4 regions of the Microtetraspora sp. AC03309 genome follow, and region 1 is predicted to be linked to each of the others. Evidence: riboswitches for the same ligand, from Rfam matches in the RefSeq annotation. Region 1 holds a riboswitch; each other region holds the start of a gene.
What was found. Region 1 has a riboswitch for cyclic di-AMP ahead of IMZ11_RS45975 (C40 family peptidase). Riboswitches for the same ligand answer to the same signal wherever they lie in the genome.
Positions count from the first base shown of each region.

Region 2: another riboswitch for cyclic di-AMP. It lies ahead of IMZ11_RS08185 (glycoside hydrolase family 25 protein); the one in region 1 lies ahead of IMZ11_RS45975 (C40 family peptidase).
Region 3: another riboswitch for cyclic di-AMP. It lies ahead of IMZ11_RS19625 (hypothetical protein); the one in region 1 lies ahead of IMZ11_RS45975 (C40 family peptidase).
Region 4: another riboswitch for cyclic di-AMP. It lies ahead of IMZ11_RS11105 (CHAP domain-containing protein); the one in region 1 lies ahead of IMZ11_RS45975 (C40 family peptidase).

Region 1 covers NZ_JADDIL010000040.1:30,648-33,937, forward strand. The annotation lists gene IMZ11_RS23415 (amino-acid N-acetyltransferase) at 59-625, opposite strand; cyclic di-AMP (ydaO/yuaA leader) riboswitch at 1,022-1,187, shown strand; gene IMZ11_RS45975 (C40 family peptidase) at 1,382-2,311, shown strand; gene IMZ11_RS23425 (LuxR C-terminal-related transcriptional regulator) at 2,372-2,620, opposite strand; gene IMZ11_RS23430 (helix-turn-helix domain-containing protein) at 2,830-3,165, opposite strand.
Region 2 covers NZ_JADDIL010000011.1:6,788-10,077, reverse strand. The annotation lists gene IMZ11_RS08195 (histidine kinase) at 1-616, shown strand, start outside; gene IMZ11_RS08190 (response regulator transcription factor) at 613-1,269, shown strand; cyclic di-AMP (ydaO/yuaA leader) riboswitch at 1,478-1,622, shown strand; gene IMZ11_RS08185 (glycoside hydrolase family 25 protein) at 1,820-2,560, shown strand; gene IMZ11_RS08180 (hypothetical protein) at 2,806-3,290, opposite strand, start outside.
Region 3 covers NZ_JADDIL010000031.1:15,602-18,891, reverse strand. The annotation lists gene IMZ11_RS19630 (hypothetical protein) at 216-1,199, shown strand; gene IMZ11_RS19625 (hypothetical protein) at 1,380-2,042, opposite strand; cyclic di-AMP (ydaO/yuaA leader) riboswitch at 2,329-2,507, opposite strand; gene galT (galactose-1-phosphate uridylyltransferase) at 2,579-3,290, opposite strand, start outside.
Region 4 covers NZ_JADDIL010000015.1:66,587-69,876, reverse strand. The annotation lists gene IMZ11_RS11110 (MFS transporter) at 1-1,276, shown strand, start outside; cyclic di-AMP (ydaO/yuaA leader) riboswitch at 1,699-1,836, shown strand; gene IMZ11_RS11105 (CHAP domain-containing protein) at 1,851-2,504, shown strand; gene IMZ11_RS11100 (hypothetical protein) at 2,666-2,962, shown strand; gene IMZ11_RS11095 (sugar MFS transporter) at 3,130-3,290, shown strand, end outside.

The DNA of each region.
Region 1 (3,290 bases):
TGGCCAAAGTAGCGACAGGCGTATCAACAGTCACCTTTCCGGCCGGTCACCACCATGGTCAGACTCGGGGTTGGAGATGCAGCAGCATTCGGGTGTTGCCGAGCGTATTGGGCTTGACGTGCTCGAGATCGAGGAACTCCGCGACGCCTTCGTCGTAGGAGGCGAGCAGCTCGGCGTACACCTCCGGAGAGACAGGGGTCCCGTGAATGGGCACGAATCCGTGCCTTCCGAAGAACGTGACCTCGAAGGTCAGACAGAAGACCCGGCGCACACCCAGCTCGCGGGCCGCGTCGATGAGCGCGCCGACGATCCAGTGGCCGACGCCCATCCCCCGGGCGGCGGGGTCGACGGCGACCGTGCGGATCTCCGCCAGGTCCTCCCAGAGCACGTGCAGCGCCCCGCAGCCGACGACCGTCCCATCGACCTCCGCCACCCAGAACTCCTGGACGTCCTCGTACAGGGTGACGGTGGTCTTCTTCAGCAACCGCGGCCCGACGCCGGAGTACGCGTCGACGAGGCGGCGGATGGCGCGGACGTCGAGGGTCCTCGCCCGGCGCACGATCACGACCCGGGACGCGCGCTCACCGCTCTCGGCTTCCGAGGGCCGGCCCGCAACCTGCTCCATGGATCGCCAGCCTAGTCGCCGCCCGGCCCGTGCGGGCGCGCCGCGAGGGCCCGTACGCGAGCGCGGAGGAGAACACGGATTAACGGTCATGCCGAAACCCGAGCAACCCTCAGATCAGCTCACTGTGCGTATCCGTTCGAGCACGTTCCGCGCCTCCTCGGCTTACGTTCCGGGAATATCCAATTTTGCGACCTCTCGAGCCTGCGCTGACCTGCTACGGAGACGGCCGGGCAACAGGTAAACGCAGGGTAATGGACGTCCCGGTCCACTATCACATGTGACCGGACCGTGATCATTCAGTTGTGAAAGCTAGACGGAATCACGAGTTCTGGTTGAGCAGGAACCCGGTGTGCACTAGTGTCCAGCGACGATGCCGGTCATCGCGAAAAGGCGCGAACGACCGGACCGCCGAGTCCCCGAGGCGCCCGTGCCGAAGGGAGCCGGGGAACCAACTGTGGAGATCCGGGGTCAAACCCAGGTCATCAAGGGGTGAATCCGAAAGGTAGGGCTACTCCGGCCCGAACCCGTCAGCTAACCCGGTAGGCGGCCAAAGTGTCGGCAGCCGCCGCCATCGCCCTCGGGCGTTCGCGCGGTGCGGGGATCCGCCTGCCGGGCACGCGTAGGAGAGGAGCTTTGTTGCGCATCTCTGGAGGACGATCCGCGGGCAGGCACGCTCGTGGGCGACGGCGCCGCGCCCGGTCATCGACCGGCGGCCCGATCCGCAGGTTCGCATTCTTCGGTGTCGCTCTCATCGCGATGACCTTCGGCGCCCCCGTCATGGCCGCGACCGCCGAACCGCAGCCCAGCCTCAAGGAGCTGACCGCCGAGGTCGAGCGCCTCTACACCGAGATCGAGACCCTCACCGAGGATTACAACGGTGCCCGGGTCAGGCTCAAGGAGGCCCAGCGGTCGGCCGATCTCGCGAAGAAGACCCTCGCCACGAGCGAGACCGAGCTGGAGACCCGGCGCAGGACGGCGAGCCTCCTCGCGCAGAACTCCTACATGACCGGCGGCTTCGGTTCCGCCTTCGCGCTGCTGAGCGCGGACGACCCGGATTCGTACCTCGACCAGGCGTCCACGACCTACGCCCTCCAGATGCAGCAGGGCGAGGAGGTCGCTCAGGTGGCCAAGGCGATGGAGGCGGCCGAGCGGGCCAGGACCAGCGCGAAGGCCCGCCAGAAGGAAGTGAAGGACCTGCTCTCCGGCCTCGACGAGCAGCGCGACAAGATCCGCAAGCTGGTCAAGAAGTCCGAGAGCAACCTGTACAGCAAGGTCGCGGGGAGCGTCACCAGGGGAAGCGCCGCCCGGCGGCTGGCCTTCCCGATCATCGGTGACGGCAAGGCGGCCGAGGCCGCGCGCTGGGCCCTCACCCAGCAGCTCAGGCCCTATGTCTGGGGTGCCGACGGCCCGACCTCGTTCGACTGCTCGGGGCTCGTCATGGCGGCCTACCAGACGGTCGGGATCAGCCTGCCCCATTACACCGGCTCACAGTGGTCGTCCGGCACGCACATCGCGCGCGAGGACATGCGCCCCGGCGACCTGGTCTTCTTCTACAACGACCTGCACCACGTGGGCATCTACATCGGCGGCGGTTACATGGTCCACGCGCCCCGTACGGGCGACGTCGTCCGGATCGCCTCGCTGGCCAACCGGCCCTTCGCGGGAGCCGTACGGATCGCGGACTAGTTTTCCGCGCTCCTCGGCCGGGCGTCGCCTCAGATCAGCCCAGATCGGCTCAGATCGGGCTCAGATCAGGCGGCGCCTGGCCGCCCACGCGACCGCCTCGATGGCGGTCGCGACCCCGATCCTGTCGCAGATGACCCGCAGCCGGCGCCGTACGGTGCGACCGCTCACATCGAGGCGGCGGCCCACCTTGTCGACGGTGCCGCCCTTGGCCAGTTCGGCCAGCAACCTCAGATCGTCATCGCTGAGACCGGCGCGGTCGCATTCCGACACGGGGCTCTCGCCCCGGGAAACCACATCGGAAAGCGGCATCGTCAGCCCTCCCCCACCAGGATGATTTATCGGTCCGCCCTGGGAAGGTAAACACTTTGTTCAAAAATCGTCAAGTTCGGACCCTGATTGGTCATTGACAGTCCGTACGGCAAAGCGGGGCATCCGTGCGGTTTAGGTCCCCGCCTTTATCCCGAATTTCGCGGCAAGCATGGAAAACGCCATGCGCCTCTCGGACCGAAAGTCGGGACTCAAAGGGCCGCGTCGTACGCGGCGTGGGCCGCCTCCACCTCGCCGATGTGAACCTCCGCCCATTCCTTGACGGCGTACATCAGCGGCATGAGGGTCCATCCGAGCGGGGTGAGGTCGTAGTCGACCCGGACGGGCACGGCCGCGGTCACCCTGCGGGACACCAGCCCGTCGCGTTCCAGCGTGCGCAGCGTCTGGGTGAGCATCTTCTGGCTCACCCCGGAGACGCTCTTCGCGAGGTCGGTGTAGCGGCGGGGACCGTCGGCCAGCGCGTTCAGCGTCAAGTTCACCCACTTGTCGCTGAGCCGATCGAGGAGCTGCCGGGAAGGGCCGCTCATCGCGTACGCACCAGAGTCCATCATCTGAGACTGATGTGCCGCCATCCCACTCCCCTACGGGCATTTCATACTTTCAGGGGGTTTCTTACCAGAAGAGAGTAGCTTTTCAAAGGTTCGCAACCCGC
Region 2 (3,290 bases), on a different contig from region 1:
GGAACTGCACGATGTCGTCGCCCACCACATCACCGGCATCGTGGTCCAGGCCCAGGCCGCCCAGCTTGTCGCCCGCAGGCACCCCGAGAAGGTGGACGGGTCCTTCGCGGGCATCGAGGCCGCCGGCTCCGACGCGCTGGCCGCGATGCGCCGGGTCGTGGGCCTGCTGCGCGACACCGACGACGCGGCCCCCGCCACGTCCGGCCCCGAGGGGCTCAGCGAGCTGGTCGAACGCTTCGACGGTCACGGTCACGGTCAGGGCCGGGTGGTCCACCTGCGGCTTCCCGACGACGACGACCGGTCGGGGTGGCCGCCCGAAGTGACCAGCACCGTCTACCGGGTCGTCCAGGAGTCGCTGACCAACGTCTCCCGCCACGCCCCGCAGGCTCGCTCGGTCACGGTCATCGTCGACCGAGATCGGGACGTCGTCACCGTCGAGGTCGTCGACGACGCGCCGCCTGGGCCGGCCCGCTACCACCACCGCGGGGGGTACGGCCTGGTCGGGATGCGCGAGCGCCTGGAGGCCCTCGGCGGCACGCTGGTCGCCGGGCCGCGTTCCGGGGCCGGCTGGTCCGTGCGCGCCACACTGCCCGTCGCCGCGCGGGAGCGCGGATGACCATCAGAGTCCTGGTGGCCGACGATCAGGCGATGATCCGTAGTGGCCTGCGGCTCATCCTGGAGGACCAGCCCGACATCAGCGTGGTCGCCGAGGCCGCGGACGGCGCCGAGGCGGTCGACCTGGCCCGGCGGCTGCGCCCGGACGTGTGCCTCGTGGACATCCGGATGCCCCGCCTCGACGGCATCGAGGTCACCCGCGCACTGGCAGGCCCGGGGGTGCCGGACCCGCTCCGGGTGGTCGTGGTCACCACCTTCGATCTCGACGAGTACGTTCACGGCGCGCTGCGCGGGGGAGCGGTCGGCTTCGTCCTGAAGGACGCCGGTCCCGCGCTGCTCGTCGAGGCCGTCAGGGCCGCGAACGCCGGGGACGCCCTGATCTCGCCGTCGGTCACCCTGCGCCTGCTGCGCCACCTCACGGCCGCCGGAGTCCCGGCCGCACGCGGGCCCGCGCGGCCGCTGTCCGAACGGGAGACCGAGGTCGTCCGGGCCATCGCCAGGGGCCGTACCAACCAGGAGATCGCCGCCGAGCTGTTCATCTCGCTGAGCACCGTGAAGAGCCACCTGTCCGGCATCCAGGCGAAGCTCGGGGTGCGCAACCGGGTGGAGATCGCCGCCTGGGCCTGGGAGAACCGCATGATGGGCGGCGGGTAGCGCGGGCGAGGAGCCCACGAGGTTCCCTGCCTGACCGGCGGTTGACCTGGCCGGGTAAAGAATCCTTTGTCCTGTTTGTCACTTTATGTCGGTATGTGTACCTTGAGTCCACTATCGGAGTACGTACCGACGACTGAGTCGTCACCTGTGTTGCCGTTTCGTTGCCCGGACCGTGCGTCGCCGGCGGGAAATCTTTCCCGTCTTGACGGCGCGTGGGCCGCCTCATCCGCTCCCAGCGGAGCCGGGGACCCATCTCCCGGGGTGAATCGACACGCCAGCCCGCGCTGCGTGCCGTAGGGCACTTCCCCGCCCGAACCCGTCAGCTGACCCGGTAGGCGGCATGGAAGCAAGGAGTCGATCCCTTCATGCCCACGCATCGACCTGCCCCTTCTTCGAAGAACCCCGGCCGGCGCCGTCTGGCCGTGGGGTAGAACACGCCGCCCTCCGCGGGGGGACCGGGTGCGACGGCGCGTGACCCTGACACCCGCTCACCACGCGGACCCCACTCCCCACGGCAGTCCCCAAGCAATGCCTCATAGGAGAAACCAGCATGTCCCTCACCCGTACGTTCCGAGTTCTGACCGCGACCGGTCTCCTGGTCACCGTGTCCGCCACCGCCGCCCTGGTCCTGTCCAGCCCGGCGCACTCCACCCCGGACGGCCCCGCCCCCGCCGCCCAGGCGGCCGAGGGGAAGGCCCCGCCGCTCATCTACGGCGAGGACGTCTCCGGCCACGAGCCCACGCATGACTGGAGCTCCAGCCCGGCCCACTTCGGCATCGTCAAGGCCACCGAGGGCCTGACCTGGCGCGACGACTCCTTCGCCCGGCACTGGCGCGAGCTGGGCAAGAAGGGCATCGTCCGCGGCGCCTACCACTTCGCCCGCACCTACAACGACCCCATCGCCGAAGCCGACCACTTCCTGTCGGTGGTGAACGCGCAGCCCAGCAAGCCCGGCGACCTGCTGGTGCTCGACCTGGAGACCTCCGACGGCCGGTCCGTCTCCCACGTCAACAAGTGGGCCAAGACCTGGCTGGCCTACGTGAAGAAGAAGACCGGCGCGACGCCGCTGATCTACACCGGCTGGAACTTCGCGGAGACCTACGGCCGCGGGCTGTCCGAGTACCCCCTGTGGGTGGCGCACTACAGCAAGGCCAAGGGTGCGGTCACCCCGCCCGCCGACTGGAAGAGCTGGGCCATCCACCAGTACACCGAGACGCCGATCGACCAGAACGTCTCCGCGTTGACCGCCGACCAGCTGCGCGCCCTGGGCCGCCCCGCCGCCAAGGCGTAGCCGACCCGGCTTCCGCCCGCCGTCCTCCGTACGGGACTGAACGGCCGTCCCGAATGCGGAATCGGCGAGCGGAAGCACCGGGCGCCTCGACCAGAGCGTCCTGTCGTCATAGTGGGCGGATGGCGGCGTTCGACGGTCCAGGCGACCGGATCAAGCGCATCTGGACGGTTCGCAACCCCGAGAAGCTCTGGCCTTGGACGGTGGGGCCACGGCACCAGCCAGTGCCCCTCCCGTCGATCTTCTCGTCACGGCTCGGCCAGTGGGATGATCCTGCGGTACTTGCCGCCGGCCGACCGCTCGGGTGGCTCTTCGGCGCGCTCGAGCGTGATGTGGTCGACCTTGTGCTCGGTCAGCAAGTGAGCGATCTCGTCACGCACCGTCTGCCACACGCGGTCGGGGTCGGTGCCGTCCGCGGGCTTCAGGCGCACCCGCAGCGTGGTGGGCGTCGTCTGGACGAGCTGGAACTGCTCGATGCCGGGAAGACGGCCCAGCAAGGTGCCGAAGGCCATGGGGGAGATGCCGATGTGCTCGCCGCGGCCGGTGGGGAAGGAAAGCATCTCGGCCGCGCGGCCCTGCACCTGAACAGCGGGTAGTGGGCTGCCGCACGGACAGGGGTCGGGACGCAGCAGGACGTTGTCGCCCAGGTCGTAGCGCAGGATCGGCTGGGCCCGGTTGGCGAGGTTGCTCAGCAGGACCGTGTGTGACGGCTGACCAGGGGGGACAGGCCGGT
Region 3 (3,290 bases), on a different contig from region 1:
CGCCACCGAACGGGTCGGCACACTCGACCGGCGCGTCAACCGCTCAACAACCTGACCGCCTTCAACCTCCGCGAGCATCCCCGCCGTCTCATCGCCGTGTGCCTGCGCCTCGGAGCCGGCGAGCACGCTCGCCTCATTAACCATCATGAACCCGGGCGAATCGGTAGTCTGCGGCAATGTCATTCGATCATCGATCTATTGGCGCGATAGCGCTGGTGGCGGCCGCCGCGCTCACCACAGCCGATCCCTCGGCCGCGCAGGCGCACAAAGCGCCCACGACCACGGCAGATCGCGTCTTACGGGTCTACAACAACAACATCGAGAACCTGGTCAGGAACAACGCCGACGGCTCGTGCACCCGGGTCTCGGGTCCGGACCACCTCACGTCGATGCTGGTCGACGACAACGGCAAAACCGGCACCTCAGACGTGCAGGCACCCGACCTCCTGATCGTGCAACAGGTGCGTGGCACCGGACAGGCCACGGCGTACGCCGATCAGCTCTCGGCCAAGTTCGGCTATCCGGCGGGCACCTACAAGGCGATCGTGGCCTGGGACGACCCCGAGGTGTGGGGCGGCACGCACAAGTGCAGCCAGCAATCGCTCGGAGACCTGAAGAAGAAGCAGACCAACGGGATCCTCTACAACACCAGAACGTTGAGCCTCGCGGCGGGCAACATCTCGAAATACTGGAGCGCGGGCTGGCTGAAGCCCGGAACGTCCTACCGCGACGGGGCCGGGTGCACGCTGTACAAGCCGCCGAGCAACGACGCGAGCAGCGCCAACGAACACAAGTGGAAGCGCACGAGCGCCATCGCCGCGAAGTTCACCATCAAGGCGACGGGAACACCGGTGTTCGCCGCGACCATGCACCTCCCGGAACAGAACGGGGCGAACGCCTGCGCGGGTGCGGGCTCCGCGGGCATCGCGAAATCCGGCATCCATATCGGCGCGGACGCCACGAGCCTGATGAAGGCATCGACGATCCGCGTGATCGGGATCGACGCCAATCGCACGGGTATCGCCCCGACAACGCTCGGCGGCTTCGGCATGACCGGTTACGGAACGAAGGCGACCTCCGGCTCCAGAAAGATCGACTACTTGTTCATCAAGGGCACCGTGCAACCGTCGAGCATCGGCCACACAGTAGGCAGCACGAAGTCGAACCATCTCGCGCTGTACGGATTCGTCAAGTTCTGAATGGGTGAACCCGTCGGCCCTCCTGAAGGTGACCGCCGCCCCGCGCTCGGGCAAGGCGGCGATCGGACACGGACGTGCGATCGAACCAGGTCGCCGCCCTCCCACCGAAGACCCACACGACCTGCCAGAACGTCTGTACGTCCGATGCAAATAGCGCATCGGATGCAATATGCGTCTTTTTCAGTACATCGAGATGTGGACGTGGTCGTAGTGGTTCGCGGTGATGCCGCCGCGATCGGACATGGTGCGCCACCCGGGGCTGCCGAGGTTGTAGATCCGCTGCTGCCAGATCACGTACTTCACGCCCAGCTTGGAACCGTTCTTGATGGCCCAGACGGCGAGGCTGTCGCCGAGGGCCTTCATGCCCGGGCTCGGCATGGAGCCGCCCGAGCTCATCATGAAGTCACAGGCCCGGCCGAGCGGGTGCTCGCCCGAGGTGTCGACGCGGTAGCAGCCGACGGTGTAGCGCAGATCGAAGTACTTACCGACCTCCGCCTTCATCAGGCGGGTCCGGGGCGTGATGTTGTCGCCGCCGGAGGGGAGTTCCGGGGCCCAGCCGCCACCGGCGAGCTTCCCGGGCGCGATCGGGATGAGCTGGTCGAGCTTGTTCTTGATGTCGTCGATCAGCTTCTCGGCGGCCTTGCGCTGCCCGGCGACCTCCTGCGACCGCGTCTTGATCTGCTCGATCAGGGCCGCCGCCGCGTCGGCCGCGGCCTTGCGCTCCTTCGTGAGCGCGGCGACCTGCGAGACCAGTACGGCCTGCTCGTCCTGGATCTGGGTCAGGACGGCGGAGTTCCGCAGGTCGGTGCCCAGCAGGCCCAGGTCATGCGTCTGGTAACGCACGCCGGCGATGCTGATCATCTGCTGCCTGGCCGCCTCGAAGTCGGACTCCGCCTTGGCCAGCCGTTCCTTGGCCGCTTTCTCCGACTCCTGCGCCTTGGCGAGCTCGACCCGCTTGGCGTTGTAGTCGGCGATCAGCTTGTCGACCTTCGTGCGCAGCTCGGCGAGTTGCTTCCTGAGCTGGCTCTCGCTCGGCTTGGGAGCGGCGTGGGCCCCTGAGGCCGTACCGAAGACGAGGGCAGCCGCGGCCAGAGCCGCGGCGGCCGCCGGAAACGCGCGGGGCAGAGCCCACTCCTCTCCATCTGCCGGCCGGGTTAGCTGACGGGTTCGGGCTGGAGGAGCCCTGGCACTGGCGTGCCTTCACCCCAGGTACACGGCGATTGCTCCCGGAATCGGGGGATGGATCGCCACAACGTCGTGGGTCCCCGGCTCCCGGGCGAGGCGCCCGGGATTAGGCGCACCGGCTGTGGCAGCCGGTGCGATGGATAGTAGTGGTAAAGCCCGGGTCATTGCTACTTAAAGTTGCAATCTACTAGTGATCAACTCGTTATCGGATATTCACGCAACATCCGGGCGGCGTCCTCAGGGGCTACGTCGTTGACGAACGCCCCCATCGCGGACTCCGATCCGGCCAGGTACTTGAGCTTGTCCGGCGCCCTCCGGATGCTGAACAGCTGGAGGTGGAGGTAGGCAAGATCGCGCCGATAGGTAACCGGAGCCTGATGCCAGGCCGCGACGTACGGCATGGCCACGCCGAACAGCGCGTCGAGTCGGCGCAGCACCCCGGTGTAGAGCGGCCCGAACGCGGCGCGCTGGTCCGGGTCCAGCGCGGGCAGGTCCGGCACCCGCCGGTGCGGGTAGACGTGGATCTCGAACGGATAGCGGGCGGCGGCCGGGACGAACGCCGTCCAGTGCTCGTTGGACGCCACGACGCGGGGACCCGTCCGCTCGGCGGCCAGCACGTCGGCGAAGAGGTTCCCGCCCCTGTGCCGCGAGGCGACGCCGAGCATGTGGCGGGTACGCGGGGTGACGTACGGATAGGCGTAGATCTGCCCGTGAGGATGGGGGAGGGTGATGCCGATCTCCGCGCCCCTGTTCTCGAAGCAGAAGACCTGCTCGACGCCCGGAAGGGCGGACAGCTCGGCGGTGCGGTCGGCCCACGCCTCCACGACGAGTTCGACCTGCGCCGCGCCCAGCGAGCCGAAGGACGCGTCGTGGTCGGACGTGAAGCAGACCACCTCGCACCGCCCG
Region 4 (3,290 bases), on a different contig from region 1:
CGTCGCCAGAACCGTCCCGCCGCCCACGTCCCGGTTCGGGCTGTTACGCCGACGCGGCTTCCGGTTGTTGTGGATCGGCGAGAGCCTCAGCAGCCTGGGCAGTTCCGTCACGGGTGTCGCCCTTCCCCTCGTCGCGGTGACCGTGCTGCACGCGCCGGCGTTCGCGGTGAGCGTGCTGGCCGCCGCCGCGTGGTTGCCGTGGCTGCTCGTCGGCCTGCCCGCGGGTGCGTGGGTGGATCGGCTCTCCCGCCGGCGGGTCATGCTCGTCGCCGACTGGGTGTCGATGGCGGCCTTTCTGAGCGTCCCGATCGCCGCCGCCTTCGGCCGTCTGACGACCGGCCAGCTGATCATGGTCGCGCTCGTCGCGGGAACGGCCAAGGTGTTCTTCGCGACGGCGTACCGGGCCTACCTGCCGTCGCTGGTCGACGAGTCGGACCTGCTGGAGGCCAACGCCAAGCTCCAGGGCAGCGAGCAGGTGGCGAACCTCGCCGGTCCCGGCATCGCCGGGTTGCTCGCCCAGCTCGTGTCGGCGATCGGCGGCCTGGTCCTCGACGCCGTGAGCTTCGCCGTCTCGGCCGTCTGCCTGAGCCGCATCCCGCACACCGAGGCCGCCCGGCCTCGGACCCGGCGACGGCTGCGCAGCGAGATCCGCGACGGCCTGCGTACGGTCGTCCGCGATCCGCTGCTGCGCGGCAACACGATCTACGGATGCGTGGCCAACCTGGCCCTGACCGGCTACCAGTCGCTGCTGGTGGTCTTCCTGGTCGGCGACACCGGGCTGAGCGCGGGTGAGACGGGAGTGCTGATCGCGGCCACCAGCCTGGGCGGCGTGATCGGTGCCGCCGTGGCGCGGCCGATGGCGGCACGGCTCGGTGGCGCGCGAGCCGTCCTGCTGGGCAAGGCCGGGCTGGCGCCCCTCGGCCTGTTCATCCCGTACGCCGATCGGGGTGTGGGGCTGGTGCTCTTCGTCGTGGCCAGCGTCGCGATCATCGGGGGCATCGTCGCCGGCAACATCGTCTTTTCGGGATTCGTGCAGAGCTACGTGCCCGCCGACCTGATGGGACGGGTGACGTCCAGCGTGCAGGTGGTCAACTTCGGCGCGATCCCGCTCGGTGCCGTCCTGGCCGGCGCCCTGGCCGAAACCTTCGGCGTGCGCGCGTCGCTTTGGGTGATGCTGGGTGTCTTCGCGCTGAGCGGCCTGATCCTGCTCGCGACTCCGCTGCGGCGCATGCGTGACCTGCCGAGCGGCCGGCTGGACGTCCAGGTCGAGGGGTAGCCGTTGCCTGCCGATTGCCTGGTTCTCGTCAGGGTCAAGGCGGCATCGATCGCGAGCGTCCCGTCGCCGGGGACGTCGCGGCGCGTGCCCGCGAAATCGGGGCCATCCGCGTGATCGCGGATATCCGTACGTAAATCTTTCCGGGGCCGACGACGTATCACGCCGGTCGGCTTCGCGCGGGCGCCGACGGTGCCAGGATTCCCCTGGCTGCAGGCGAAACCATGCCGTTCGAGCGATCACCGGGCGCCATGGTGGTACCGCACCCTCGCCCTTGACCGACCATTACAGAGGTATGACCCTGTTTGTCCTTGCTTGACCGATTTGAACCGGTCTATTACTGTTTTGGGAACACGGCGCATACCTGACCTCTGCAAGGTGTGCCTGCCCCATAACCGATGACACGGTCATCCGTCACTGGAACCGACCGTCGACCGCCGAGTCCGCGTTCGCGCGGAGCCGGGGACCCACCACCTTTCTGGGGTGAATCGGCATCACTGCCGTAGGGCGACTTCCACGCCCGAACCCGTCAGCTAACCCGGTAGGCGGCATGGAAGCAAGGGAGTAGACCCCCGTAATGCGAGCCCCCAAGACTTACCTGCGTGCTGCCCTGATCACCGGCGTCCTGGCCACCGCCGCCGTGCCCGCGACCCTGGCGGCCGCCCACGCCGACACCGTCCACGCCAGCGCGTCCGCTCCCATGAGCCCCCTCCTGAAGGAGGCCGCGGCGCTGCCCAAGGTGAGCGCCACGCAGCTGCTGCAGATCGCGCAGAGCCAGGTCGGCGTCAGCGAGAACGCCTCCGGCGGCGGCACGAAGTTCCACGACTGGTACATGAACTCGCCCCGCGCCAAGGAGACCGTCGCCCGTGACGGCGGCAGCACCGGCGCCTACGCCAACGCCCCCTGGTGCGACATGTTCGTCTCCTGGGTCGGCGATCAGGCGGGCCTGCGGCCGGTCCTCGGCTGGGACGCCTACACCGTCCAGCACGCCAAGTGGTTCCAGGACAACCACCGCTGGGGCGCCGCCGCCAAGCCCGGCGCGGTCGTGTTCTTCGACTGGAACGGCGGCAAGGACATCTACGGCATCGACCACGTCGGCTTCGTCATCAAGGACAACGGCAACGGGACGATCAAGACCGTCGAGGGCAACACCGGCAACGGCAAGGTCGAGATCCGTACCCGGCCGATGAGCCAGGTGACGGGCTTCGGCTACCCCGTCTACACCGCCTGATCGGTGTGACTTCGAGAACGCCCCCGGCAGACCGCCGGGGGCGTTCCGCTGTCCGGAATCCCGGGACCGAGATCTCTCCGGAGATTTGCCCGGATTCGGGTTGAACAGGGCATTCAGTGGCGGTCGACTCAAGCTGAGACCAGCCAGAAGGAGGTGCTCCGATGGGGTTCGTCCAGGTCATCGAGTACGAGACCTCCCATGCGCCTGAGGTGGAGAGTCTCCTGGATGAGTGGTGCGCCCGCACGGCGGGCGAGCGCACGGCCACGCACACGGTGCTGGCACGCGATCACCAGCGGCCCGAGCACTACGTGTCGATCGTCGAGTTCCCCTCCTACGAGGAGGCGATGCGGAACAACACGCTTCCGGCGACGAGCGAGTTCGCGCACCGGATGGAGGAGTTGTGCGACTCCCCGCCGCGCTTCGTCGATCTCGACGTCGTACGGGATGTCGAACTGTAGAGCACACCATCGGGAAACGGGCTCCGCGAGATCGGTCGAGGATCAGGAGTCCGAGGGGAGCATCGCTCGGACCTCTGTGATCAACCGCAGGACGTCCGGTCAGCCGGGCATGTGGGAGATTGGCCTGATCACCGGCCCACAGTCCGAGGAAGAGGCACGTCCCCCCGATGACGACCTTCGAGCACACCCGCCGCGCCTGCTACACCGGCTCGTTCACTCAGGCCATCGTCAACAACCTCGCCCCGCTGCTGTTCATCGTCTTCCAGACCGGCTACCAGGTCCCGCTGGAGATGCTCGGCCGCCTGGTGCTGCTGAACTTCGCGACCCA